Regions from separate parts of the Streptomyces sp. 17_S59 genome, predicted to be linked through region 2. Evidence: predicted binding sites of a transcription regulator. Region 2 holds the regulator's gene; the other holds the start of a gene.

Region 1 (14,217 bases), 1.5 Mb from region 2:
ACAGCTGGAGGAAGCGCTCGACACGGGCCGAGGAGTGGTCCGGGCCCTGGCCCTCGTAGCCGTGCGGCAGCAGCAGGGTGACGCCGGAGGTCTGGTTCCACTTCTGCTCGGAGGAGGAGATGAACTCGTCCACCACCGACTGGGCGCCGTTGACGAAGTCGCCGAACTGCGCCTCCCACATCACCAGCGCATCCGGGCGGGCCAGCGAGTAGCCGTACTCGAAGCCCATCGCCGCGTACTCGCTGAGCAGCGAGTCGTAGACGTTGTAGCGGGCCTGGTCCTCGGACAGGTACAGCAGCGGGGTGTAGTCCTCGCCGGTCTCCCGGTCGACCAGCACCGCGTGGCGCTGGCCGAAGGTGCCGCGGCGGGAGTCCTGGCCGGCGAGCCGGACCGGGGTGCCCTCCATCAGCAGCGAGCCGAAGGCGAGGGTCTCGCCCATGCCCCAGTCGATCGTGCCGTCCTCGATGCTGGCGGCGCGGCGCTGCAGCTGCGGCACCAGGCGCGCGTGCACCGTGACGTTGTCGGGGACGGTGACCTGGGACTCGGCGATCCGCTTGACGACCTCCTGGGAGATCGCGGTGTCCACCGCGACCGGGAAGCCGTCCAGCGGGGCCGGGGCCGTGACCTCGGCCGGGGCCGGGGCCGTGTCGGCCTCGCGGACCTCGACGAAGACCTTCTCCAGCTGGCCCTGGTAGTCCTGCAGCGCCTGCTCGGCCTCTTCCAGGGTGATGTCGCCGCGACCGATCAGGGACTCGGTGTAGAGCTTGCGCACCGAGCGCTTCTTGTCGATCAGGTCGTACATCAGCGGCTGGGTGAACGAGGGGTTGTCCGACTCGTTGTGGCCCCGGCGGCGGTAGCAGATCAGGTCGATGACGACGTCCTTGTTGAACGCCTGGCGGAACTCGAAGGCCAGACGGGCAACGCGGACGACCGCCTCCGGGTCGTCGCCGTTCACGTGGAAGATCGGCGCCTCGATCATCCGGGCGACGTCGGTGCAGTACATCGACGAGCGCGAGGACTCCGGCGGGGCAGTGAAGCCGACCTGGTTGTTGATGACGATGTGCACGGTGCCGCCGGTGCGGTAGCCGCGCAGCTGCGACATGTTGAGGGTCTCGGCCACGACGCCCTGGCCCGCGAAGGCCGCGTCGCCGTGCAGCTGGATCGGCAGGACGGTGAAGTCCGTGCCGGCCTTGCCGATGATGTCCTGCTTGGCGCGGGCGATGCCCTCGACGACCGGGTCGACGGTCTCCAGGTGGGACGGGTTGGCGGCCAGCGAGACGTTGATCTGCTCGCCGTCCAGGCCTGTGAAGACGCCCTCGGCACCGAGGTGGTACTTCACGTCGCCGGAGCCGTGCATCGACTTCGGGTCGAGGTTGCCCTCGAACTCGCGGAAGATCTGCGCGTAGGACTTGCCGACGATGTTGGCGAGGACGTTGAGGCGGCCACGGTGGGCCATGCCGATGACGGCCTCGTCCAGGCGGGCCTCGGCGGCCGCGTCCAGCACCGCGTCCAGCAGCGGGATGACGGACTCGCCGCCCTCCAGGGAGAACCGCTTCTGGCCGACGTACTTCGTCTGCAGGAAGGTCTCGAACGCCTCGGCGGCGTTCAGGCGGCGCAGGATGCGCAGCTGCTCCTCGCGCTCCGGCTTGGTGTGCGGGCGCTCGACGCGGTCCTGGATCCACTTGCGCTGCTTGGGGTCCTGGATGTGCATGAACTCGATGCCGGTGGTGCGGCAGTACGAGTCGCGCAGCACGCCCAGGATGTCGCGCAGCTTCATCATCGACTTGCCGGCGAAGCCGCCGACCGCGAACTCGCGCTCCAGGTCCCACAGGGTGAGGCCGTGCTCGGTGATGTCGAGGTCGGGGTGCTTGCGCTGGCGGTACTCCAGCGGGTCGGTGTCGGCCATGACGTGGCCGCGGACCCGGTAGGAGTGGATCAGCTCGAAGACGCGGGCGGCCTTGGTGACGTCGTCGTCGTGCGAGGCGTCGATGTCCTTGAGCCAGCGGACCGGCTCGTAGGGGATGCGCAGCGCCTGGAAGATCTCGTCGTAGAAGCCGTTCTCGCCGAGCAGCAGCTGGTGCATGATCCGCAGGAACTCGCCGGAGGCGGCGCCCTGGATGACCCGGTGGTCGTAGGTCGACGTCAGGGTCATGACCTTGGAGATGCCCATCTTGTTCAGGGCGTCCTGCGAGGTGCCCTGGAACTCGGCGGGGTAGTCCATGGCACCCACGCCGATGATGAGGCCCTGGCCGGGCATCAGGCGCGGCACGGAGTGCACGGTGCCGATGCCGCCGGGGTTGGTCAGCGAGGCGGTGACCCCGGTGAAGTCGTCCATCGTCAGCTTGCCCACGCGGGCGCGGCGGACGATGTCCTCGTAGGCCTGCCAGAACTCGAAGAAGTTCAGGGTCTCGGCCTTCTTGATGGCCGCCACCACGAGCTGGCGGTCGCCGCTCGGCTTCACCAGGTCGATCGCCAGGCCCAGGTTGACGTGCTCGGGCTTGACGAGGGTCGGCTTGCCGTCCTTCTCCGTGAAGGAGTGGTTCATCGACGGCATCAGCTTCAGCGCCTGCACCATGGCGTAGCCGATGAGGTGCGTGAAGGAGACCTTGCCGCCGCGGGCGCGCTTGAGGTGGTTGTTGATGACGATGCGCTGGTCGAACAGCAGCTTCACCGGGACGGCGCGGACGGACGTGGCCGTCGGCAGTTCCAGCGAGGCGTTCATGTTCTTGGCGACCGCGGCGGAGGGGCCGCGCAGCGTCACGAACTCGGGGCCGGCAGGGGCCTCGGTGGCCGGGGCGGCCTTGGCGGGCTTCGCAACCGGGGCGGGCGCAGCGGCGGCGGGCTTCGCCGGGGCCGCAGCCGGGGCGGCCGCGGGCTTGGCGGCCGGAGCGGCGGGGGCCGGGGCAGCAGCAGCCGGGGCCACGGGGGCCGGGGCGGCAGCAGCGGCAGGCTGGGCCGGCGCGGCCGCGGGGGCGGCGCCCGTCACGGCCGTCGGCGGCGTAGCCGCCTGGCCCGGCTTGTAGTCGGCGAAGAAGTCCCACCAGGCTCGGTCGACCGAGTTCGGGTCCTGGAGGTACTGCTGGTAGATCTCGTCGACGAGCCACTCATTGGGACCGAACACATCGGCAGGGGTCTTCCCCTGCCCGTCCTTGTCGGTCGAGAGGCTCGAGGTGTTGGGGGACTGTGGCGACACGGCGGCAACCGCCCTCTTCCGCTTCCTAAGGTGGTGGACAGCGGGAATAAAGGCTACGCCTCTCGGGACCTTTCATGCAGGCCAGCCGGGCAAGCAGTCGCCTAAGTCACACTCGCTGCCGGGTTTCGAGGCATGGCGTGGCGGGAAAGCCCCTTGGTTTCGCATCTCCCGGGGCTTCCCGGGTTCGCCGAAGCCAGCCCCGCATTCGACTGAATGCGTGCTTCCACCACCGACCCTACGTCAACTCGGATCTCTGGGCCTGCCCGGAAGCGTGACCTTGATGCGGCACCCACGCGGCGATTCGGCCACTCCTATGCTCCCGCCGTGCAGGTCGACCGCCCAGCGGGCGATCGCCAGGCCCAGGCCCGTACCGCCGTCGCCGACCGGGCCCTGCGCGCCGGAGGAGCCCCGGTTGAAGCGCTCGAAGACCCGGTGCCGCTCGGACTCGGGGATGCCCGGCCCCTCGTCCAGCACCTCCAGCGCCAGCGACTGGGGGCCCTCGCCCCGCCGGGCCCGGACTGTCACCCGGCCGTGCGGGGGGCTGTGCTTGACGGCGTTGTCCACCAGATTGGCCACCACCTGGTGCAGCCGCTCGACGTCCGCGTGCGCGGTCAGCTCGGGCGGCGAGACGTCCAGGTGGAGGTGGACGTCCTTGCGGGAGCGCGGCGTGCCGGCGCTGCCGGAGGCCATGCTGGCCTCCTTGAGCACGCCCGCCAGATAGGGCCAGACCTCGAAGCGCCGGGCGTGCAGCGTCACCACACCGTTGTCCAGCCGCGACAGGTCCAGCAGCTGCTCCACCAGCCGGCCCAGCCGCTCGGTCTGGCGCAATGCGGTGCGCATGGTCTCGGGATCGGGGGCCGAGACGCCGTCCACCACGTTCTCCAGCACGGCCCGCAGCCCCGCGATCGGGGTGCGCAGCTCGTGCGAGACATTGGCGACCAGTTCCTTGCGGTGGGTGTCCACCGCCTCCAGGTCGGCCGCCATCCGGTTGAAGGCATGGGCCAGGTCGCCGAACTCGTCGCGGCGCCCGGCCCGCACCCGGCGGCTGTAGTCACCCTGCGCCATCGCCCGGGTGACCTCGGTCATCTCGTCCAGCGGCGCGGTCAGGCCGTGCGCCACGAACTGGGTGATCAGCAGCGAGGCGATGATCGAGAAGACGGTGATCACCCGCAGCTCGGTCGCCGAGTGGATGGCCACGAACACCAGGAAGGTCGTGATCACCACCGAGCCGATGACCAGCGCCCCCAGCGCGGCCTTGACCGACCGGTAGGGGTCCAGCGGGCGCAGCGCCTCCCAGCACCGGCTCCACAGGCCCGCCGGGGGCGCGTCGCCGTTCATGCTGTGTCTTCTTCAATCGCTTCTCCGCCCGCGCGGCGCAGCGGTGCGGGTTTCGCCGTCGACTGCGGCCCGGCGGCCGCGCGTGCGTCGCTCATGCCGCAGGTGTCTCCAGCGCGTACCCCACGCCATGCACCGTACGGATCCGCTCCGCCCCGATCTTCCGGCGCAGGGCCTTGATGTGGCTGTCCACCGTGCGGGTGCCGGAGGCGTCGGCCCAGTCCCACACCTCGGCCAGCAGCTGCTCCCGGGAGAGCACCGCGCGCGGCGTGTTGGCCAGGCAGACCAGCAGGTCGAACTCGGTGGGCGTCAGATGGACGTCCGTGCCCCGCACCCGCACCCGGCGCTGCGCATGGTCGATCTCCAGCTCGCCGAGGCGCAGGATGCCGCTGCGCGGCGTGTGCGCGGCCAGCGTCGCCCGCTCCACGCGGCGCAGCAGCACATGCACCCGGGCCGCCAGCTCGCGCATGGAGAACGGCTTGGTCATGTAGTCGTCCGCGCCCACGCCCAGCCCGACCAGCATGTCCGTCTCGTCGTCCCGGGCGGTGAGCATCAGCACGGGCACGGGCCGCTGTGCCTGCACTCTTCTGCACACCTCCAGGCCGTCGAAGCCCGGCAGCATCACGTCCAGGACCAGCAGGTCCGGCTGCCATGCCTCGGCGCTGTCCACGGCGGCGGGCCCGTCCCCCGCCGTGCGCACCTGGAAGCCCTCGGCCCGCAGCCGGGCCGAGATGGCGTCAACGATCGTCCGGTCGTCCTCCACGACCAGTACCCGACGCTGCGCCCCGGCGGAGGCTGCGGCGCCGCCCGGGCCGATGTGTGTCTGCTCCATGCGCGCCCCGCCCCTAGCGTCCTCACATGCCGGTCACCCGGCGTGTCCTGCAGCTGTGGAAGGCAGGGTACGGGCACCCGGCGGGGCTCGGCTACGCGGCGCCGATGCCGAGGTGGACCACGTCCGGGACGCCTCGGGCAACGGCGATCTCTTCAGTAATTACCCCGGCGAATCCGGCATTCCGGAGGGCTTGTTCGAATGCCGGGGAGGGCTGGGCGGACCACACGGCGAGCACCCCGCCGGGCCTCAGCCGGGCCCGGCAGGCGGCGAGACCGGCGGGCGAGTAGAGGCCCTCGTTGTCCTCGGTGACGGTCCAGTCGGGGCCGTTGTCGATGTCGAGGCAGAGGGCGTCGAACCGTTCGCCGCTCCCGTGCACGTACGCCACCAGGTCGTCCTGGACGATCTCGGTGCGGGGGTCGGCGAGCGCCTCGGCCGAGACGGCGGCCAGCGGTCCGCGCAGGTGCCAGTCGACGACCGCCGCCTCCCGTTCGACCACCGTGATCCGCCCCCAGCGCGGCTCGGCGGCCGCCCGGGCGAGGGAGAAGCCGACGCCCAGCCCGCCGATCAGCACGGCCGGGGCGGCCCGGTCCGCGGGCAGGGCCGCGAGGGCCGCGTCGACCAGGAGGCGCTCGGAGCGGCCGTCGGCGGTGTCCATCAGGAAACAGCCGTTGGCGATGATCTCGTAGTGGGGCCCGCGCTGCCGCAAAACCACTTCTCCGTACGGGCCTTGGCGGCGGTCGAGGGTGACGGGGGCGGCGGGGGTGTCAGTGCGGGGCGCGGTGTTCGGAAGGGTCATACGGCCTCCTTACGCTCTCCTGTGGTCGTCTACGCAGAGACGGTTACCCAGCCGACGCAATCGGGCGTCAAGAGGTTGACAACGGTGACTGGAGTCACGGCCAGAGGTTGATTCGAGGGACCGCCGTGGACCTTAATGTTCAGATGCGGGTGGACGAACGCGTCGCCGGGTCGTGCCGATCGCCGAGCTCGAAGAATCCCGCGGAAAGGGGCTTGGCCGAGTGACTGCGGTTGACGCGGACGCGCGCGCCGACGTGGCGGAGTCCGCCACCGCACCGGCATCGCCCCGCAGCCGCCGCCGCAGCCGCCTGCTCCTGTTCCGCCGGTTCCTCGGCCGGGTGCTCCGGCTGCTGCCCACGCCCTTGGGCACGCCCTTCACCTTCTGCTACGGCCTGGTCCTGCTGGGCACCGCCGTCTACACCGACCTCGGCGACGAGGCCACTGTCAATCAGCTCCTGCGCGACTCCAGCACGGACGCCGCCCACCTCACGGAGCAGCCGCTGCTGGTGCTCATCGCCAGCGCGCTGTGGGTGGCGGGCGGCCTCTGGTCCGCGTACGGGCCGGCCTTCGCGCTCGTCCTGACCGCGCTGGAGCGCCGGGTGGGCGGGGCCCGGACGGCGGGCGTCTTCTTGGTGGGGCACGTACTGGCCACGCTGGCCACGGAGCTTCCGGTCGCGGGGGCGGTGGCCGCGGGACGGCTGCCCGAGGCCTCGCTGCACCGCCTCGACTACGGCATCAGCTTCGGCCTGATGGCGTGTGTCGGCGCCCTCTCCGGGCTGGTGCGACGGCGGTGGGAGTGGGTGATCCTGGGCGTGGCCGGGCTGATGTGCGCGCAGGACCTGGTGGAGCTGGCGGATCCGCTCGCGAGCTGGGGCCATCCGATCGCGCTGCTGACGGGCATTGCGTGCCGGGGGCTGATCCGGGAGGAGGCACGGAGCCGCTGGGCGGCGACGCGTGCGGCGGAGCCCGCGAAGCCTGTGGCCTCGGTGCCGGGGCAGCGGGGCGGCGAGGGCTGAAATCCAGCCCGTCCGGCGTTTGAGGACCGGGGGCCCGGGGGCAGAGCCCCCGGTTTCGGGAAGGGGCGGGGTGGGGAAGGCGCCGCAGGCACCCGCACCCGCACCCGCACCCGCACCCGCACCCGCACCCGCACCCGCGCCCGCACCCACCCCGCACCCCGATCGCTCACAGCGAACACACCCCCGGGAACATCCCGCCCTCCCCACGCATTGAGTCGGCATAGCTCAACTTGCCTGCCGAAGGGGAGATCATGGCTTCGACGTCCGCAACGCTCACCCTGCCCGTGCTGCCGCTCGACGACGAGGTGGTGCTGCCCGGCATGGTCGTACCACTCGACCTGACGGACGGCGAGGTGCGGGCCGCCGTCGAGGCCGCCCAGGCCGCGGCGCCCGCGCGCGGCGGTGGCAAGCCGCGCGTGCTGCTGGTGCCGCGCATCGACGGCACGTACGCGGGCGTCGGCACCCTCGGCACCGTCGAGCAGGTGGGCCGCCTCTCCGACGGCGACCCGGGCGCGCTCATCCGCGGTGTCCGCCGGGTGCGGATCGGGGCCGGCACCACCGGGCCCGGGGCCGCGCTCTGGGTCGAGGGCACCCAGGTGGAGGAGATCACCCCCGACCCCCTCCCCGGCTCGGTCACCGAGCTGATGAAGGAGTACAAGGCCCTGGCCACCAGCTGGCTGCGCAAGCGCGGCGCCTGGCAGGTCGTGGACCGCGTCCAGCAGATCGACGACCCCGGCCAGCTCGCCGACAACTCCGGCTACTCGCCCTTCCTCACCCCCGCCCAGCGCGTCGAGCTGCTGGAGACCGCCGACCCGGTGGCCCGGCTCCGGCTCGCCGTGAAGCGGCTCGGCGACCACCTCGCCGAGCAGGACGTGGCCGAGTCCATCGCCAAGGACGTCCAGGAGGGCGTGGACAAGCAGCAGCGCGAGTTCCTGCTCCGCCGCCAGCTGGAGGCCGTCCGCAAGGAGCTGGCCGATCTCAACGGCGACCCGGAGAGCGAGTCCGAGGACTACCGCGCCCGCGTGGAGGCCGCCGACCTGCCGGACAAGGTCCGCGAGGCGGCCCTGAAGGAGGTCGAGAAGCTCGAGCGGGCCTCGGACCAGAGCCCCGAGGGCGGCTGGATCCGGACCTGGCTCGACACCGTCCTGGAGATGCCCTGGAGCGAGCGCACCGAGGACGCCTACGACATACCGGGCGCCAAGGCCGTGCTCGACAGGGACCACGCGGGTCTGGAGGACGTCAAGGAGCGGATCACCGAGTACCTGGCGGTGCGCAAGCGGCGCGCCGACCGGGGGCTGGGCGTGGTCGGCGGGCGGCGCGGGGGCGCGGTGCTCGCGCTCGTCGGCCCGCCCGGCGTGGGCAAGACCTCCCTCGGCGAATCGGTCGCCCGCGCGATGGGGCGGAAGTTCGTCCGCGTGGCCCTCGGCGGCGTCCGCGACGAGGCGGAGATCCGCGGCCACCGGCGCACGTACGTCGGCGCCCTGCCCGGCCGGATCGTGCGGGCGATCAAGGAGGCCGGCTCCATGAACCCGGTCGTCCTCCTCGACGAGATCGACAAGGTGGGCTCCGACTTCCGCGGCGACCCGGCGGCCGCCCTGCTCGAAGTCCTGGACCCGGCCCAGAACCACACCTTCCGGGACCACTACCTGGAGGTCGAGCTGGACCTGTCCGATGTCGTCTTCCTGGCCACCGCCAACGTCCTGGAGGCCATCCCCGAGGCGCTCCTCGACCGCATGGAGCTGGTCCGCCTCGACGGCTACACCGAGGACGAGAAGGTCGTCATCACCCGCGACCACCTGCTGCCGAGGCAGCTGGAGCGTGCCGGTCTGGAGCCGGCGGAGGTCGTCGTCGAGGACGAGGCGCTGCGCAGGCTGGCCGGCGAGTACACCCGCGAGGCGGGCGTGCGGAACCTGGAGCGCACCGTCGCCCGGCTGCTGCGCAAGGTGGCGGCCGAGCACGAACTGGGCGAGCAGGAGCTGCCGTTCACCATCGGCGTGGACCAGCTCCGCCCGCTGATCGGCCGCCCGCACCACACCCCGGAGTCCGCGCAGGACCCGGCCGAGCGGCGCACGTCGGTGCCGGGCGTGGCGACGGGCCTGGCGGTCACGGGAGCGGGCGGTGACGTCCTGTTCGTCGAGGCGTCGCTCGCCGACCCGGAGACGGGCGGCGCGGGGCTGACCCTCACCGGCCAGCTCGGCGACGTGATGAAGGAGTCCGCGCAGATCGCGCTGTCCTTCCTCCGCTCGCACGGCGCCGAACTGGAGCTGTCCGTCGGCGACTTCAAGGACCGCGGCGTGCACCTGCACGTACCGGCGGGCGCGGTGCCCAAGGACGGCCCGAGCGCGGGCATCACCATGACGACTGCCCTGGCCTCGCTGCTCTCCGGCCGCCAGGTGCGCCCGGACGTGGCGATGACGGGCGAGGTGTCGCTGACCGGCCGGGTGCTGCCCATCGGCGGCGTCAAGCAGAAGCTGCTGGCCGCGCACCGGGCCGGGATCACCACGGTGATCATCCCGAAGCGCAACGAGCCGGACCTGGACGACGTCCCGTCCGAGGTGCTGGAGAAGCTGGACGTCCACCCGGTCTCGGACGTCCGCCAGGTCCTGGCCCTGGCCCTCACGCCGGCGACGGCGGAGGTGGCGATGGCGGCGTAGCCTCCCCTTCGGCCCTCGACTTGAACCTCACGCGACGTGAGGACGCATGGTTGCCCCATGACTGCTTCGACTGCTTCCACGACCTGGAAGGTGGGTCCGCTCGCCGAGGCCAGCGGACTCACCGTGCGCACGCTGCACCACTGGGACACCCTCGGTCTGCTCAGCCCCTCCCGGCGCACCGCGGGCGGGCACCGGGAGTACACCGAGGACGACCTCGTGCGCCTGTACCACGTGCTGGCACTCCGCGGCCTGGGCCTGAGCCTGGAGAGCATCGCCGTCTGCCTGGACGCCGGGGTCGATCCGACCCGGCTCCTCCGGGACCACCTGGCGGGCGTGGAGGCTTCCATCGCCGCGCTCGACGCCGTACGGCAGCGCCTGCGGGGGCTGGCCGCCGACCTGGAAGCCGACCGCTCACCGACGGTCCCGGCGCTGCTGGACGCCCTGCGGGCGATGAGCGCCACGGGCCCGGAGGGCGAGCAGGCGCTCGGCCGCCACCTGGACGCCGACCAGCTGCAGACCTTGCGCACGCGGGCCGCGTCCCTGGGCCCTGCGGTCCACTACCTGCTCGAAGTCGAATGGCCGGAGCTGTACCGCAGGGCCGATCGCCTCCGCACAGCCGGCACCCCGCCCACGGATCCGAAGGTCCGGCGGCTGGTGGCCCGCATGGACGAGCTGAGCACGTTGTTCTCGGGCGGCGACGCGGAGATCTCCACCGGGGTGCGCGACGCGTGGCGCGAGGACCCGGCCGCGATGTCCGGAACGCCGATCAGTGCGGCGGATGCGGACGACTGGCGGGACCTGGCCGACTACCTGGACACCGCGCGGCACGGCGCGAAGTAACTCTCAGCGAGGAGCACTCCCATGAACCGACGGACCCGTATCCGTATCGCCCTGGCCTCGACGATCCCCACCCTCCTGACTCTGCCGTTCGCCTGCCTGCTCGCTGCGTTCGGCGTGCTGCCGTGGTCAGTGCTACTGGCCGTGCCGGTCGCGCTCGCGGTGCACGGTGCCGTCACCTTCGCGCGGTTGCGCCCGGTCGCCGATCAGGCGGCGTAGCCGTATGGGACGACTCAGACGAGGCTGACTCCGGCCTGAGCTTTGATGGTGTCCACGGCCTCGTCGGTGAGCCAGCGAAGGGGGACCACGGTCCACCTGTCGCGCTTGCGCATGACCACGGCCTTTCCGTCCGGGGTGGTCTCGCACCGCATGAAGCCCTGCTCCCTCAGGTCCCGAATCAGGTCCTCGCCTCGCTTCATTGCCCTTCCCGGTCCTTGTCGTCAGCGTGCGAACTGTGCACGTCGCCGTTCTGGGAGACGCGGGTGTCCGGGTCTGTCGCCTGCTCCTGGTTGGCGTGCGGGTCCCAGGGCTCGCCCGCGTTCTCGAACTCCTTCTTACCCAGTTTGTGTACTCCTTCTGGGGGGAGAGAACGGGCCGCTGGTCAGGCGGCGTAGCTGTAGCGGAGTTCGGTGGCGCTGCGGCCCCAGTGGCTGAGGTGGTGGATGGTGCGGGAGATGAGGATGGCGGCGTTGCGGTCGGCCTTGGCCCGGTCGCGGTCGCGGGGGGTGGTGGATTCCGGGAGGCCCGGGGGGCGGAGGGCGCCGTAGTCGGTGAAGCGGCGGGTGCCACAGTCCTTGCAGCGCTGCTCGCCGGGGGCGGTGATCCAGCCGGAGTGGTGGCGGCAGGTGTTCACGAGTGCTCCTTGATGGTCTGGGTGGTGGTGGAGTGGGCGACGATCCAGTGGGTTCGGGCGGCGGCGGTGGCGTTGGCGCGTTGGGCGGGGGCGGCCTGCTGCCGGGCGGCCTCCAGCTCGGCACACTCGTCACAGCCGCTGAGGTACGGGCGCAGCCCGGCGGCGCTCCGCTCCTCGCGGGTGGCCAGCCGCAGCGCGGATGCGGGCACTTCCCATTCCAGGCCGCCACCGGGGCGCTGGACCTGCACGCGGGTTCCGGTCACGCCGATGACTTGGGCGATCCTGTCCTCGCTGGTGTCCACGACAAAGACACCCTTCCGATACGTCACCTCACTACGCCTTCCACTGGTTCGTCACTACTTTGCCTGCATGACTGTTCGTGCGGGGGACTTACAGCGTGACGGCGCGGTTCTAGGCTCCGGAAGAGCCGGGCTGTAGCCCGTATCGCATGGACCACAGGGGAGTTGTAGTGCCCGCACGTAAGTCCAATTCCGGGGGCAAGCCCTCGGCACGACGGATGCTCGCATCGGAACTGACGCGGCTACGCGAGGAATCGGGCAAGTCCTTGAGCACTCTGGCGGAGGAGACGACGTACGACCGCGCCTATCTACACAAGCTCGAGAAGGGAGACCGGCTCGGGTCGCGGGATGTCATCGAGGCGCTGGACCGGACGTACAGCACGGGCAGGCACCTCATCCTCCTGTGGGAGCTGGCCGCGCAGGAGGTAGTCCCCGACAAGTACAAGCGGTTCATGACGCGGGAGAGGGAGGCGACGGTCCGGTACGAGTTTGCAGTGAGTACGGTTCCCGGCATCCTCCAGACTGAGGACTACGCTCGTGAAATCCTCAAAGCCAGTCGCCCTCGAACCGAGGATGAGCTGGAAGAACAGGTAACGGCCAGACTCGCGCGACAGAAGTGGCTGACGAAGCCTGACCGCTCCCACTACCGAGTCATGCTGGACCAAGCAGTCCTGTGCCGCGCCGCGAAAGACCCGAAGGCATGGCAAACGCAACTGAATCGGCTGATCAACATGTCCGACCGGCAGTTCGGGACGCTTCAAGTCGTGCCGTTCTCTGCAGGGCTTCACGACCTACTCGGCGGATCGCTGACAATCCTGTGGTCGCCGAATGGGGATTCGGTCGCCTACGTGGAGAGCAGCACCTCGGGTGACCTGTACGAGGACCCTGCGGATGTCGAACGGCTGCGGCTGTCGTACGACCTGCTACGGGACTCGGCTCTTTCGCCTTGCGAGTCCGTGGCACTCGTTCGGCGAGTGATGGAGGAAAGCTCTGCATGAGAACCCGGCAACCAGTATCAAACGCCATGCGATGGCATAAATCCACGTACAGCAACTCCAACGGAGGGAACTGTCTGGAAGTCGCCGACCCCATAACTAGGGCCGTCCCGGTCCGAGACAGCAAGGACCCCGGCGGCCCCGCCCTGGCCTTCATCCCCTCGGCCTGGTCCGCGTTCATAGAGTCGATCAAGCACGCGTAACCCGAACGCCGTGCGCATCACTGAACCGCCGGACCGGCAGCCGGGAGGGGGTTTGCGCGATGGCCGACGACGCCGGCTACCTGGACGTGGACGAGATGTTCGACCTGACCGACACCGTCCTCGGCCTGGCCCTCGCGACCGACAGGTTCCCCCGGGACTGACCGGACCGGCACACTCGACCGAAACCGGCCCAACCCCCCGCACCCCCCATTGCCCACCCCCCGTACCGCCGGTTTGCATATGCGCCGACCGAAGTTAGTTCCGGCGAACGTTCCGGCATGTACGGAGGGGGAACCTTGCGTAAGCCCAGAGCACGTTCAGGAAGATCAGGAAGACCCGCCGCCAAGAGCGGCATAGCAGGGGCGGCAGCGCTGATCGGCGCGGCCGCCCTTGCTGTGTCCGCGCTGCCTGCCCAGGCCGTGGCCGCGCCGCCCACCCCGGGGCCCACCGAGGTGATTCCGGGGAAGGGGACCTCCACCCCTTCCCTGGTGGGCGGCATCCGCGAAGGCGTGAAGGCCGGCGGCAGTGCGGCCGACGCCGCCCAGCGGCACCTCGCCGACAAGAAGAGCCGCTACCGCATCGAGCGTCCCGACCGCGACCTCAAGCCCGTCCAGACCCAGCGCACCGGCGCCTCCGAGACCGTGCGGCTCCAGCAGAAGCACCGCGGCGTCGACGTCCTCGGTGGGCAGTACGTCGTCCGCATGGAGAAGAAAGACGGCAAGCGCGTCGTCACCGGTACCTCCGGCAAGTACTTCACCGCCCTCACCACCGACACCACCCCCGAGGTCGGCGAGGAACTCGCCGTCGAGCGAGCAGTCGACGCCACGCTCACCCAGCTCGACCGCGAGGGCTTCGGCGACGTCGGTGAAGAGGAGACTCCGCAGCTCAGCGGCACCGCGCGCGGGCTGGTCGTCCTGCCCAAGGGCGCGGGCGTCCTCACCCACCACGTGACCGTCCGCGGCACCGACCCCGCCACCAAGCAGCCCGTGCTGCGCGAGGTGTACGTCGACGCCAAGGCCGGCTACCCCGTCCTCCAGTACAGCGGTATCAAGACATTCGGCACCGCCGGAGCCGTCAAGTCCGATCCTGAGGCGAAGAGTTCGGCAGGCGCCGACGGTCCGCAGACCCCCTCCGCCGACCCCGCCGTCAAGGGCTCGGGCGTCAAGTTCGACGGCACCACCGTCGCGCTGGACCTCGCGAAGGAC
Region 2 (14,217 bases):
GCCGGCGCGGCGGGGGCGCCGTCGTACGGGCCGTCGTACGAGCCGTAGGCGTCGGGCGCCTCGCCGATGCTGAACTGCTGGGTGCGGCCGGGGTCGCCCGAGGGGCCGCCGTGGTACGGGTCCCGGGCGCCGCCGGGGCCGTACTGGGTGGGCTGCCCGTACTGCCCGTAGCCGGGCTGGGGCTGCGGACGGCCGCCGTCGAAGTACTCCGGCCCGTCGTACCCGCCCGGCTGCTGCTGCCACTGCTGCTGCCCGCCGCCGTGCCCGCCGGGGTACCCGGGCGCACCGCCCTGACCGCCGTAGGGCGCCTGCTGTCCTTGCCGCGCGGAACCGGGGCCCTGGTCGTCCCGTCCGCGTCCCATCCTGAATCCAGCCACGCCTTCGAACGTACCCGTTCCGGGGAGGTCCGGAAGCCAGGCCCGGGTACCGGGGCCCGCCTTTGCGGCTGAGCTGTGACATCCCCTAGGGGGGAGTTCAGGGTGCCGGGGGTGTTTGGGGCCGGGAGTGGCGCAGACGGTTCACGCGCCCACGACGACGGCCGGGCCCCGCGAGTGGTCGCGGGGCCCGGCCGTGTGTCCTTGCGCTGACGGTTACTTCACCGGCTCGGGGTCCGGCTCCGGTGCGTTCGCCGTCTCGCCGTCACCGTTGTTCTCCGGGTCCACCGGGGTCTTGACCGACTCCAGCAGAAGCTGGGCGACGTCGACGACCTGGATGGATTCCTTGGCCTTGCCGCTGTTCTTCTTGCCGTTGACGGAGTCCGTCAGCATGACGAGGCAGAAGGGGCAGGCGGTGGAGACGATGTCGGGGTTGAGCGACAGTGCCTCGTCGACGCGCTCGTCGTTGATGCGCTTGCCGATGCGCTCTTCCATCCACATGCGGGCACCGCCGGCGCCACAGCAGAAGCCGCGCTCCTTGTGACGGTGCATCTCCTCGTTCCGCAGGCCCGGCACCTTGGCGATGATCTCGCGCGGCGGGGTGTAGACCTTGTTGTGGCGGCCCAGGTAGCAGGGGTCGTGATAGGTGATCAGACCCTCGACCGGGGTGACGGGGATCAGCTTGCCCTCGTCGATGAGGTGCTGGAGCAGCTGCGTGTGGTGGATGACCTCGAACTCGCCGCCCAGCTGGGGGTACTCGTTCGCGATCGTGTTGAAGCAGTGCGGGCAGGTCGCGACGATCTTCTTCTTGGACTTCGGCTTCTTCGTGGACTCGTCCTCGGAGTCCTCGCCGAAGGCCATGTTCAGCATCTCGACGTTCTGCTGGCCGAGCTGCTGGAAGAGGAACTCGTTGCCCAGGCGGCGGGCCGAGTCGCCGGTGCAGGCCTCCTCGCCGCCCATGATGGCGAACTTCACGCCCGCCATGTGCAGCAGCTCCGCGAAGGCCTTGGTGGTCTTCTTGGCGCGGTCCTCCAGGGCGCCGGCGCAGCCGACCCAGTAGAGGTAGTCGACCTCGGTGAGGTCCTCGACGTCCTTGCCGACGACGGGGACGGGGAAGTCGACCTCCTTGGTCCACTGCAGGCGCTGCTTCTTGGCCAGGCCCCAGGGGTTGCCCTTCTTCTCCAGGTTCTTGAGCATCGTGCCCGCCTCGGACGGGAAGGCGCTCTCGATCATGACCTGGTAGCGGCGCATGTCGACGATGTGGTCGACGTGCTCGATGTCGACCGGGCACTGCTCGACGCAGGCGCCGCAGGTGGTGCAGGACCACAGGACGTCCGGGTCGATGACGCCGTTCTCCTCCAGCGTGCCGATCAGCGGCCGCTCCGCCTCGGCCAGGGCCGCGGCGGGGACGTTCTTCAGCTGCTCCGCACTGGCCTTCTCCTCGCCCTCCATGGTCTTGCCGCCACCCGCGAGGAGGTACGGGGCCTTGGCGTGGGAGTGGTCGCGCAGCGCCATGATGAGCAGCTTCGGCGACAGCGGCTTGCCGGTGTTCCAGGCGGGGCACTGGGACTGGCAGCGGCCGCACTCGGTGCAGGTGGAGAAGTCCAGCAGGCCCTTCCACGAGAAGTGCTCGATCTGCGAGACGCCGAACTGGTCGTCCTCGCCCGGGTCCTCGAAGTCGATCGGCTTGCCGGCGCTGTACATCGGCGGCAGGGCACCCAGCGCCACGTCGCCGCTGGACTCGCGCTTGAACCAGATGTTCGGGAACGCGAGGAAGCGGTGCCACGCCACGCTCATGTCGATGTTCAGGCTGATGGTGATCGCCCAGATCGTCGTCACGCCGAGCTTGATCATCGCGGCGAGGTAGGTGAGGTTCTGGAGCGTCCCGGTGCTCAGTCCGCGGAAGGCGGCGACCAGCGGGTACGAGGCGAAGTACGCGGCCTCGTAGTGGTCGACGTGCTGGAAGGCGCCCTCCAGGCCCCGCAGGGTCATGATCGCGGCGCCGATGATGAGGACGACGTACTCGACGAAGTACGCCTGCCAGGCGGTGGAGCCCGCGAAGCGCGACTTGCGGCCCGCCCGGGAGGGCAGGTTCAGCAGGCGGATCACGATCAGCACGGCGATGCCGAGGGTCGTCCCGAGCGCGATGAACTCGGTGTAGAGCTCGTACGGCAGCCAGTCGCCGATGATCGGCAGCATCCAGTCGGCCTTGAAGAGCTGGCCGTAGGCGTTGACGATCGTCAGCCCGAGCGTGAGGAAGCCGACGGCCACGAACCAGTGGGCGACGCCGACGACCCCCCACTTGTTCATGCGGGTGTGGCCGACGAACTCCTTGCCCACGGTGATCGTGCGCTTGACGGGCTCGTCGGTGCGGGTGCCGGCCGGGACCTTGGCGCCGAGCATGAAGTAACGGATGAACTGCACGGCGGCCCGCCCGACCAGCGCGGCGGCGACCACTGTGAGGACCAGCGACACGATGATCGCGGCGAGTTGCATGGTGGGGCTCCTCGTCCCTGCGAGAGCTGGTGGAGAGCGAACTATTGAGGATTACTAAGCAGTAACTTATCGGGTCCTCGCCGAGATTACCCAGGATTCAGCGGCCCAAGAACCCGACCGGCCGGTGATCTGTGTCGCGCAGGCAACCCTTCGCCGCCCCTCCCTGTCCGCGAATGAACGTAAGACTGACATAAAAGTTGAGCGGGTCCGACTCAGGTCTGTTGACAGGTTTGGATCGGTACTGCACCCTTGAGTCTGTTCCACTCAAGTCAGCTGGAGGAATCGACATGGCACGTGCGGTCGGCATCGACCTGGGTACGACGAACTCCGTCGTCAGTGTTCTCGAGGGCGGTGAGCCCACCGTCATCACCAACGCCGAGGGCGCCAGGACCACGCCGTCCGTCGTCGCCTTCGCCAAGAACGGCGAGGTGCTGGTCGGCGAGGTCGCCAAGCGCCAGGCCGTGACCAACGTCGACAGGACCATCCGGTCGGTCAAGCGCCACATGGGCACCGACTGGAAGATCAACCTGGACGGCAAGGACTTCAACCCCCAGCAGATCTCCGCCTTCATCCTGCAGAAGCTGAAGCGGGACGCCGAGGCGTACCTGGGTGAGAAGGTCACGGACGCGGTCATCACCGTCCCGGCTTACTTCAACGACTCCGAGCGCCAGGCCACCAAGGAGGCCGGCGAGATCGCGGGTCTGAACGTCCTGCGCATCGTCAACGAGCCCACCGCGGCCGCCCTGGCCTACGGTCTCGACAAGGACGACCAGACCATTCTCGTCTTCGACCTCGGTGGCGGCACCTTCGACGTCTCGCTGCTGGAGATCGGCGACGGCGTCGTCGAGGTCAAGGCCACCAACGGTGACAACCACCTCGGTGGTGACGACTGGGACCAGCGCGTCGTCGACTACCTGGTCAAGCAGTTCGCCAACGGCCACGGCGTCGACCTGTCCAAGGACAAGATGGCGCTCCAGCGTCTGCGCGAGGCCGCCGAGAAGGCGAAGATCGAGCTGTCCTCCTCCACGGAGACCACGATCAACCTGCCGTACATCACGGCGTCCGCCGAGGGCCCGCTGCACCTGGACGAGAAGCTCACCCGCGCCCAGTTCCAGCAGCTGACCGCGGACCTGCTCGAGCGCTGCAAGACCCCGTTCCACAACGTCATCAAGGACGCGGGCATCGCCCTGGGCGAGATCGACCACGTGGTCCTGGTCGGCGGCTCCACCCGCATGCCCGCCGTCGCCGAGCTCGTCAAGGAGCTGACCGGCGGCCGCGAGGCCAACAAGGGCGTCAACCCGGACGAGGTCGTCGCCATCGGCGCCGCCCTGCAGGCCGGTGTCCTCAAGGGTGAGGTCAAGGACGTCCTGCTCCTCGACGTGACCCCGCTGTCCCTCGGCATCGAGACCAAGGGCGGCATCATGACCAAGCTGATCGAGCGCAACACCACGATCCCGACCAAGCGGTCCGAGATCTTCACGACGGCCGAGGACAACCAGCCGTCCGTGCAGATCCAGGTCTACCAGGGCGAGCGCGAGATCGCGGCGTACAACAAGAAGCTCGGCATGTTCGAGCTGACCGGCCTCCCGCCGGCCCCGCGCGGCGTCCCGCAGATCGAGGTCGCCTTCGACATCGACGCCAACGGCATCATGCACGTGACCGCCAAGGACCTGGGCACGGGCAAGGAGCAGAAGATGACCGTCACCGGCGGCTCCTCGCTGCCGAAGGACGAGGTCGACCGCATGCGCCAGGAGGCCGAGCAGTACGCGGAGGAGGACCACAAGCGCCGCGAGGCCGCCGAGACCCGCAACCAGGGCGAGCAGCTCGTCTACCAGACGGAGAAGTTCCTCAAGGACAACGAGGACAAGGTCCCGGCCGAGGTGAAGACCGAGGTCGAGACGGCCGTCGCCGAGCTGAAGGAGAAGCTCAAGGGCGAGGACTCGGCCGAGATCCGCACCGCGACCGAGAAGGTCGCCGCGGTCAGCCAGAAGCTGGGCCAGGCCATGTACGCCGACGCCCAGGCCGCGCAGGGCGCTGCCGCCGGTGCCGGTGCTGCGGGCCAGCAGGCCAAGGCCGAGGACGACGTCGTGGACGCCGAGATCGTGGACGACGAGAAGCCGAAGGGTGGTGCGTCGGCGTGACGGAGGAGACCCCGGGCTTCGACGACAACGAGAAGCCTGAAGGCCCCTCCGACGCCACCACCCCCGACGACGCGGCAAAGGCCGCCGGGTCCGCCGACAAGGCGGGCCCGGCCGGTCCGGCCCAGACGGGCGAGGAACTCGTCGAGGTAGGCCTCCAGGCACAGCTGGACCAGGCCCAGGCTGCGCTCAACGAGCGCACCGCGGACCTCCAGCGGCTCCAGGCCGAGTACCAGAACTACCGTCGCCGCGTGGAGCGGGACCGGGCCACGGTCAAGGAGATCGCCGTCGCGAACCTCCTGTCCGAGCTGCTCGCGACGCTCGACGACATCGGCCGCGCCCGTGACCACGGCGAGCTGGTCGGCGGCTTCAAGTCCGTCGCCGAGTCGCTGGAGACGGTCGTGGCCAAGATGGGCCTGCAGCAGTTCGGCAAGGAGGGCGAGCCCTTCGACCCGCTGGTGCACGAGGCCCTGATGCACAGCTACGCGCCCGACGTCACCGAGACCACGTGCGTGCAGATTCTGCAGCCGGGGTACCGGATCGGCGAGCGTACGATCCGCCCGGCGCGGGTCGCCGTCGCCGAGCCGCAGCCGGGCGCGAGCCCGAAGGCGGAAGAGGCGTCGGACGAGGAGAGCGCCGGCCCCGAAGAGGGCTGACGCCATGGCTGACCGGAAGGACCGGGAGGAGGGACGTCGGGGATGAGCCTGAGCAGGGACTTGCTGGAGAAGGACCTCTACAAGGTCCTCGGCGTGCCCAAGGACGCCACCGAGGCGGAGATCAAGAAGGCGTACCGGAAGCTCGCCCGCGAGTTCCATCCGGACGCCAACAAGGGCGACGCCTCGGCCGAGGAGCGCTTCAAGGAGATCTCCGAGGCGAATGACGTCCTGGCCGACTCCAAGCGCCGCAAGGAGTACGACGAGGCGCGCGCCCTGTTCGGCAACGGCGGCTTCCGTCCGGGGCCGGGCGGCGGCGGGTCCTTCAACTTCGACCTGGGCGACCTCTTCGGGGGCGCCCAGGGCGGAGCCGGGGCCGGGGCCGGCGGCTTCGGCGGGGGCCTGGGCGACGTCTTCGGCGGTCTCTTCAACCGGGGTGCGGGCACCCGCACCCAGCCGCGGCGCGGCCAGGACATCGAGTCCGAGGTGACGCTCAGCTTCGCCGAGGCGGTGGAGGGCGCCACCGTGCCCCTGCGCATGTCCTCCTCGGCGGCCTGCAAGGCGTGCTCGGGCACGGGCGACAAAAACGGTACGCCTCGGGTCTGCCCGACCTGCGTCGGCACCGGCCAGGTATCCCGCGGGGCGGGCGGCGGCTTCTCGCTGACCGACCCCTGCCCCGACTGCCGGGGCCGCGGGCTCATCCCCGAGAACCCCTGCGACGTCTGCCACGGCAGCGGGCGCGCCAAGTCCTCCCGCACCATGCAGGTCCGCATCCCGGCCGGCGTCTCCGACGGGCAGCGGATCCGGCTGCGCGGCAAGGGTGCACCGGGCGAGCGCGGCGGGCCCAGCGGCGACCTCTACGTCGTCGTGCACGTCGGCTCGCACCCGGTCTTCGGGCGCAAGGACGACAACCTCACCGTCACCGTGCCCGTCACCTTCGTGGAGGCGGCGCTCGGCGGCGAGGTCCGGGTGCCCACGCTGGGCGGCCCGCCGGTCACCCTCAAGCTGCCGCCGGGCACGCCCAACGGCCGGACGATGCGGGCCCGGGGCAAGGGCGCCGTGCGCAAGGACGGCACCCGCGGCGACCTCCTCGTGACGGTCGAGGTGGCCGTGCCCACGGACCTGGGCGACAAGGCCCGGGAGGCCCTGGAGACCTATCGCGAGGCCACGGCGGGTGAGGACCCGCGGGCGGAGTTGTTCGAAGCCGCGAAGGGAGCGTGACCCCCATGGAAGGCGCCGGACGCCGACGCAATCCGTACTACGAGCTGACCGACGAGTCGCCGGTCTACGTCATCTCGGTCGCGGCCCAGCTGTCGGGTCTGCACCCGCAGACCCTGCGGCAGTACGACCGCCTCGGCCTGGTCTCCCCCGACCGCACGGCCGGGCGCGGCCGGCGCTACTCGGCACGCGACATCGAGCTGCTCCGCCAGGTGCAGCAGCTGAGCCAGGACGAGGGCATCAACCTGGCCGGCATCAAGCGCATCATCGAGCTGGAGAACCAGGTGGCCGCGCTCAAGGCGCGCGTCGCCGAGCTGCAGGCCTCGGTGGAGGGCGCGGCCACGGCCATGCGCCAGGCGGAGGCCGCCGTCCACGCCTCGTACCGCCGGGATCTGGTCCCGTACCAGGACGTCCAGCAGGCGAGCGCGCTGGTGGTGTGGCGGCCCAAGCGGGAGCAGAAGAAGCACTGAGGCCGCGGCCCGCGGGACGACGAAGGCCCGTCACCCACCCGGGTGGCGGGCCTTCGCGCTGCCGGAGGCGCCGGCGCGCCGGGGGATCGGCTAGGGGATCACCACGTCCAGGGCCATGTCGACGGCCTCTCCGGCGAACTCCCGCCACACAGCCGCCGCGCCCGTGCCGAACGCGGCGGCGAGTGCGTAGCCGAGGGCGGCGTCGCGGGGGCCGACGGGTGCGTCCTTGTGCCAGTCGGCGCTCACGACGCCGTTGCCCGGGCAGGTGAACTCCCCGAGCACGCGGTCGTCCTTCAGCAGCCGGCTCTTCTTCTTCGTGCAGGGCACGAGCCGGTACACGGCATCCGGGCACTGGACGTCGACCGTGTAGGAGCGGCGGGTCAGGCGGGCCTTGTGCGGCAGGACGGTGGCGGGGGTGCCGTCCACGGTGACGGCGAGCCGCTTGGGGTCGCGGGTGCCGATGGGGACGGAGTCCACGCGCTTGCCGCCCGTGCGGCGCAGGGTGACCGTCGGGACGGCCGGGCCGGACACGGCGAGGTGGCCGGCGTCGTGGTCGAACCGGACGGCTAAGGGGCCGTACAGGGAGTCGTCGGTCAACGTCGTTCCTCTCAGCCGCGGCCCAGCGCCCGTGTCACCGTGATCTCTATCAGGACGCGGTCCGGGTTCGCCGAGGGCACCCGCCCGTACCGCTCCGCGTAGCGGCGTACGGCATCGGCCACCGCGTCCGCCTCCGTGCGGACGGCGGCGCGGCCCTCGAGCGTGGCCCAGCGCTTGCCCTGGTGCTGGGCGACCGCGACCCGGGCGCCGCCCGGGCCGGCGGCCTGGACGTTGGCGACCTTGCGGCTGCTCTTGTTGCAGATGACCCGCGCGGTGCGGGTGGCCGGGTCGTAGGTGACGCCGACGGGCACGACGTGCGGGGAGCCGTCGGGGCGCAGGGTGGTGAGCGTGCAGATGTGCCGCTCCTGCCAGAAGGCGAGGTAGGCGGGGTCGAGGTCGTCGAGGTCGTGGGCCATGCCGGTCAGGTTAGGTCAGTGCCGCCGCCGAGGGGCGCGGTCCCCCGGGGCGTCGGACCATGGTCGAAGCGGGGGGTCCCGTACTTTTCGGGCGGAGGGGCTGCGTCCCCAGGGTTGAGTGGAATAGACTCAACTTATTGCAGGTTGCCTCAAGCAAGACCGGCATATGAGCACTGTGAGCACGAGGAGGAGCCCGACGCCGTGGATGCCGAGCTGACCAACAAGAGCCGGGAGGCGCTGAGCGCCGCCAACGACCGGGCCGTGTCGGCCGGGCACGCCGATATGACGCCCGCCCACCTGCTGCTGGCCCTGCTCGCCGGGCAGGACAACGAGAACGTGATGGACCTCCTGGCCGCCGTCGAGGCCGATGCCGCCGCCCTGCGGTCGGGGGCCGAGCGGCTGCTGGCGGGGCTGCCGAGCGTGCAGGGATCCACCGTGGCGCCGCCGCAGCCCAACCGGGAACTGATGGCGGTCCTCGCGGACGCCGCCGAGCGGGCCCGCGAGCTGGGCGACGAGTACCTCTCCACCGAGCACCTGCTCATGGGCCTCGCCGCAAAGGGCGGGCGCACCGGCGAGCTGCTGGACCAGCAGGGCGCCTCCGCCCGGAAGCTGCTCGCCGCCTTCGAGAAGGTGCGCGGCGGCCAGCGGGTGACCACGCCGGACCCGGAGGGCACGTACAAGGCGCTGGAGAAGTTCGGCACGGACTTCACGGCCGCGGCCAGGGACGGCAAGCTCGACCCCGTCATCGGGCGGGACCACGAGATCCGCCGCGTGGTGCAGGTCCTCTCCCGGCGGACGAAGAACAACCCCGTGCTCATCGGCGAGCCCGGCGTCGGCAAGACGGCCGTCGTCGAGGGGCTCGCCCAGCGGATAGTGAAGGGCGACGTCCCCGAGTCGCTGAAGAACAAGCGGCTGGTCGCGCTCGACCTCGGCGCGATGGTCGCGGGCGCGAAGTACCGGGGCGAGTTCGAGGAGCGGCTGAAGACGGTCCTTGCCGAGATCAAGGCCAGCGACGGCCAGATCATCACCTTCATCGACGAGCTGCACACCGTCGTGGGCGCCGGGGCCGGCGGTGACTCCGCCATGGACGCCGGGAACATGCTCAAGCCCATGCTCGCCCGCGGCGAGCTGCGCATGGTCGGCGCGACCACGCTCGACGAGTACCGCGAGCGGATCGAGAAGGACCCCGCCCTGGAGCGCCGCTTCCAGCAGGTCATGGTCGCCGAGCCCTCCGTGGAGGACACGATCGCGATCCTCCGCGGCCTCAAGGGGCGCTACGAGGCCCACCACAAGGTGCAGATCGCGGACTCGGCGCTGGTCGCCGCCGCCACCCTCTCCGACCGCTACATCACCTCCCGCTTCCTGCCCGACAAGGCCATCGACCTGGTCGACGAGGCCGCCTCCCGGCTGCGCATGGAGATCGACTCCTCGCCCGTGGAGATCGACGAGCTGCAGCGCGCGGTGGACCGGCTGAAGATGGAGGAGCTGGCCCTGCGCAACGAGTCCGACGAGGCCGCCAAGGAGCGGCTCGCCAAGCTGCGCCGCGACCTCGCCGACAAGGAGGAGGAGCTGCGCGGTCTCACCGCCCGCTGGGAGAAGGAGAAGCAGTCCCTCAACCGGGTCGGCGAGCTGAAGGAGCGCCTCGACGACCTGCGCGTCCAGGCCGAGCGCGCCCAGCGCGACGGCGACTTCGACACCGCCTCCAAGCTGCTCTACGGCGAGATCCCCGGCGTGGAGCGGGAGCTGGAGGAGGCCGCCCGGGCGGAGGCCGAGGCCGAGCAGGAGGCCGCGGCCAAAGACCTCATGGTCAAGGAGGAGGTCGGGCCGGACGACATCGCCGACGTCGTCGCCTCCTGGACGGGCATCCCCGCCGGCCGCCTGCTGGAGGGCGAGACGCAGAAGCTGCTGCGCATGGAGGACGAGCTGGGCAAGCGGCTGATCGGGCAGGCCGAGGCGGTCCGGGCCGTGTCCGACGCGGTGCGGCGCTCGCGGGCCGGGATCGCCGACCCCGACCGGCCGACGGGCTCGTTCCTCTTCCTCGGCCCGACCGGCGTCGGCAAGACCGAGCTGGCCAAGGCGCTCGCCGACTTCCTCTTCGACGACGAGCGGGCCATGGTCCGCATCGACATGAGCGAGTACAGCGAGAAGCACTCCGTCGCCCGGCTGGTCGGCGCCCCGCCCGGCTACGTCGGTTACGAGGAGGGCGGCCAGCTGACCGAGGCGGTGCGCCGCCGCCCGTACACCGTGGTGCTGCTGGACGAGGTGGAGAAGGCCCACCACGAGGTCTTCGACATCCTGCTCCAGGTCCTGGACGACGGCCGGCTCACCGACGGCCAGGGGCGGACGGTCGACTTCCGCAACACCATCCTCATCCTGACCTCCAACCTCGGCTCGACCTTCCTGGTCGACCCGCTGCTGAAGGAGGAGCAGAAGAAGGAGCGGGTCCTGGAGACGGTCCGGGCCGCCTTCCGCCCGGAGTTCCTCAACCGGCTGGACGACGTGGTGGTCTTCCACCCGCTCGGCACCGAGCAGCTGGAGCGGATCGCCCGTATTCAGATCGGCCATCTCCAGCGCCGCCTCGCCGACCGCCGGCTCACCCTGGAGGTCACGGACGCGGCCCTGGCCTGGCTGGCCACGCTGGGCCACGCCCCGGAGGCGGAGGGCGGCGCCGCGCCGGACCTCAGCTACGGCGCCCGGCCGCTGCGCCGCCTCGTCCAGACCGCCATCGGCGATCAGCTGGCCCGGGCGATCCTGGCCGGGGAGGTCCGCGACGGCGACACGGTCCGCGTGGACCGGGTGCCCGGCCCTGGCGAGGGCCTGTCGGTCACGGCGGCCGAGAAGCAGCCCGCCTGAGCGGTCGGCCTCCGGGAGGCGGCACACGGCTCCCAGAGGCCCGTCGCACGGGGCGGCAACCGGCCCAAGCGGGTCCCCGGGCGGATCACCTCTGCGCGAGGGGGTTGCGGCCCGGGGGCCGGTGTGAGGGAGGATGGCCGCATACCGTACGAAGGGAAGAACCGGTGAGCATCGACCCGTCCTCGATTCCGAATTTCGGGGGCCAGCCCGAACCGCAGCCTGAGGCGGGCCCGACCGGCCCCGTCATCCCCGACCAGGACCTGGTCAAGCAGCTCCTCGAGCAGATGGAGCTGAAATACGTGGTGGACGACGAGGGCGACCTCGCCGCCCCGTGGGAGCAGTTCCGCACGTACTTCATGTTCCGCGGCGAGGAGGAGCAGCAGGTCTTCTCGGTGCGGACGTTCTACGACCGTCCGCACGGCATCGACGAGAAGACCAAGCTTCTCGAGGTCATCGACGACTGGAACCGCCGCACCCTGTGGCCCAAGGTCTACACCCACACCCACGACGACGGCACCGTCCGCCTGATCGGCGAGGCCCAGATGCTGATCGGCGTCGGGGTGTCGCTGGAGCACTTCGTGTCCAGCACCGTCAGCTGGGTGCGGGCCTCGATCGAGTTCGACAAGTGGCTGGTCGAGCAGCTGGGCCTGGAGGCCGAGATCGAGGGCGACGGCGAGGACAAGCCGGACGACGAGGCATAAGGCCTGCCCGGGTCCCCCGCGGGACTCACATCGGGACCCTGGCCACCGTCAGCAGGTACGTCCCGTAGAAGAACGACAGCCCGGCCAGCGCACCCGCCGTCACGGCGACCGTGCGCGGCCGGGCTTTCGCCATCGCCAGCGCCGCCGGGAGCAGCAGCGGGAAGGCCGGCAGCAGGAAGCGCGGCTTGGAGGCGAAGTAGCTGGAGCCGCCCACCGCGATGACCGTCAGCACCAGCGTGTACACCAGCAGCACGGCCGGCGGGCGGTCCAGGACCAGGCAGACCAGCGCCACCAGGGCCACGCCGAGGACCCACACCGTCGCGTAGTACGCCAGCGAGTCGTGCGCGGTGATCAGGTGGCGGACGAACCGCAGCGCGTCCAGCCCGAAGTCGAAGCGCGAGCCCCACAGCCGCTGCACGTGGAAGTAGCCGAGCGGCCCGCCCCCCGAGTGGATCCCGGCCCACAGCACATAGCCGGCCCAGCCCAGCGGCGCCACGGCCGCGCCCGTCCACACCCGCCAGTCCCGGCGGGCCTGGGGGTCCCGCCACAGCGTGAGCGCGGCCGTACCGCAGACGGCCGCCGCCACGGCGATGGCGTTGGGCCGGGAGAGCCCGGCCAGCAGGGCCAGCCCCCCGGCCCACAGCCGCCGCCCCGTGAGCACGGCGTAGAGGGCCCACGCGGCGAGGGCGGTCATCAGGGACTCCGTGTACGCCATGGTCTGCACGATCGCGTGCGGCAGCAGCCCCCACAGCAGCACCAGCAGCGTCCCCACCCGGCGGCCGTGCAGCCGCTCGCCCACCGCGTAGATGCCCCAGGCCGCGGCGCCGGCCGAGAACCAGGCGACGAGCAGGCCCGCGCTGACGACGGTCAGCGGCAGCACGGTGGCCACGGCCCGCACCAGCCCGGGGAAGAGCGGGAAGAACGCCAGGTCGTTGAAGATCACCCCGCGGGTGGTGGGCGAGGGCAGGATCAGCCCGTAGCCGTGGCGGGCGATGCCCGCGTACCAGATGCCGTCCCAGAGGTGGCCCAGCAGCGTGCGCGGGTGCTTGCCGATCCACCAGGCCCAGGCGGCCATGGCCGTCATGCCGGTCAGCCGTGCGGCGGCGTACAGACCCAGCGCGGGCAGGGCCCGGCGCAGTGCCTCCCGTACCCGGTCCACGCGGCCGGAGGGCCGGCGGGAGCCCGGGGCGCGGCGGGGCTCGGGGGTGCGTAGCGGCGCTGCGTCGCTGTGAACGGCCGGTCCGGCGGACACGGGGCACCTCCGGTGCTGGTACGGGGCACTTCGGGACTGCTAACCGACGATGCGGCCCCCGTCTCGCGCGCGCGGCAAGGAACGCCCGGAAGCCACGCGGCTTCCACCCGCTCGGGCGCACGCCGGAGTGCGTCCGGGCGCCCGGACGGCCGGTGGAGCGGTTCCGTGCGCGCACGGCGCGACCCCGCCTAAGGTGAGCCCGATCGGCTGAACTGATGGTGGACAGAGGGGAAGGCGGGAGCGGGGATGACCAGCGGAGAGTGGGGCCCGGCGGCGCGGGTGCGGGGGATGGGCACCTCGGTCTTCACGGAGATGACCGAGCTGGCGCGCAGCACGGGGGCGGTCAACCTGGGGCAGGGGGTGCCCGAGCTGGACGGGCCCGCCCCGCTGCTGCGGGAGGCGGCGGAGGCGGTGCTCGGGGGCGCCAACCAGTACCCGCCCGCCTACGGCTTCCCGGCGCTGCGCGAGGCCGTCGCGGAGCACCAGCGCCGCCGGTACGGGCTGGACTACGTGCCGCAGGGCGAGGTGCTGGTGACCACGGGGGCCACCGAGGCGCTGGCGGCGGCGCTGCTGGCGCTGTGCGACCCGGGGGACGAGGTGATCGCCTTCGACCCCTGCTACGACGCCTATCCGGCCGGGGCCCGGCTGGCGGGCGCCCGGCTGGTGCCCGTGCCGCTGGCGGAGGACGCGACCGCCGAGGGGTCGGGCTTCGTGCTGGACGCGGACGCGCTGCGGGCCGCCGTCACCCCGCGCACCCGGGTCCTGCTGCTCAACACCCCGCACAATCCCACCGGCAAGGTGTTCACGGCCGCGGAGCTGGCCGAGGTGGCGGAGGTCTGCCGGGAGCACGACCTGACGGTGGTGACCGACGAGGTGTACGAGCACCTGGTCTACGACGGCGGGGTGCACCGGACCATCGCCGCTCTGCCGGGGATGCGGGAGCGGACGCTCACGATCTCCTCGGCGGGCAAGACCTTCAACGTCACCGGCTGGAAGGTGGGCTGGGTGTGCGGGCCGGTGCGGCTGGTGGGGGCGGTGGCGGCGGCGAA

The links. The regulator HspR, encoded in region 2, represses chaperone genes until heat shock. The targets are predictions, from matches to a motif close to TTGAGNNNNNNNNNCTCAA.
Region 1: the regulator HspR is predicted to act here: its motif matches at 7,382-7,400, upstream of lon (endopeptidase La).

Annotation. Positions count from the first base shown of each region.
Region 1 is NZ_JBXOWD010000001.1:4,831,912-4,846,128, reverse strand. It holds gene AC1Z4A_RS22090 (multifunctional oxoglutarate decarboxylase/oxoglutarate dehydrogenase thiamine pyrophosphate-binding subunit/dihydrolipoyllysine-residue succinyltransferase subunit) at 1-3,193, opposite strand, end outside; gene AC1Z4A_RS22085 (sensor histidine kinase) at 3,434-4,531, opposite strand; gene AC1Z4A_RS22080 (response regulator transcription factor) at 4,623-5,360, opposite strand; gene AC1Z4A_RS22075 (spermidine synthase) at 5,452-6,156, opposite strand; gene AC1Z4A_RS22070 (rhomboid-like protein) at 6,377-7,171, shown strand; gene lon (endopeptidase La) at 7,423-9,825, shown strand; gene AC1Z4A_RS22060 (MerR family transcriptional regulator) at 9,883-10,665, shown strand; gene AC1Z4A_RS22055 (hypothetical protein) at 10,687-10,881, shown strand; gene AC1Z4A_RS22050 (hypothetical protein) at 10,896-11,081, opposite strand; gene AC1Z4A_RS22045 (DUF6255 family natural product biosynthesis protein) at 11,264-11,515, opposite strand; gene AC1Z4A_RS22040 (hypothetical protein) at 11,512-11,817, opposite strand; gene AC1Z4A_RS22035 (helix-turn-helix domain-containing protein) at 11,964-12,812, shown strand; gene AC1Z4A_RS22030 (DUF397 domain-containing protein) at 12,809-13,012, shown strand; gene AC1Z4A_RS22025 (M4 family metallopeptidase) at 13,309-14,217, shown strand, end outside.
Region 2 is NZ_JBXOWD010000001.1:3,364,237-3,378,453, reverse strand. It holds gene AC1Z4A_RS14965 (Yip1 family protein) at 1-362, opposite strand, end outside; gene AC1Z4A_RS14960 ((Fe-S)-binding protein) at 591-2,870, opposite strand; gene dnaK (molecular chaperone DnaK) at 3,158-5,011, shown strand; gene grpE (nucleotide exchange factor GrpE) at 5,008-5,664, shown strand; gene dnaJ (molecular chaperone DnaJ) at 5,707-6,882, shown strand; gene AC1Z4A_RS14940 (heat shock protein transcriptional repressor HspR) at 6,888-7,349, shown strand; gene AC1Z4A_RS14935 (hypothetical protein) at 7,440-7,946, opposite strand; gene AC1Z4A_RS14930 (pyridoxamine 5'-phosphate oxidase family protein) at 7,958-8,362, opposite strand; gene clpB (ATP-dependent chaperone ClpB) at 8,564-11,215, shown strand; gene AC1Z4A_RS14920 (YbjN domain-containing protein) at 11,380-11,916, shown strand; gene AC1Z4A_RS14915 (hypothetical protein) at 11,942-13,168, opposite strand; gene AC1Z4A_RS14910 (aminotransferase class I/II-fold pyridoxal phosphate-dependent enzyme) at 13,415-14,217, shown strand, end outside.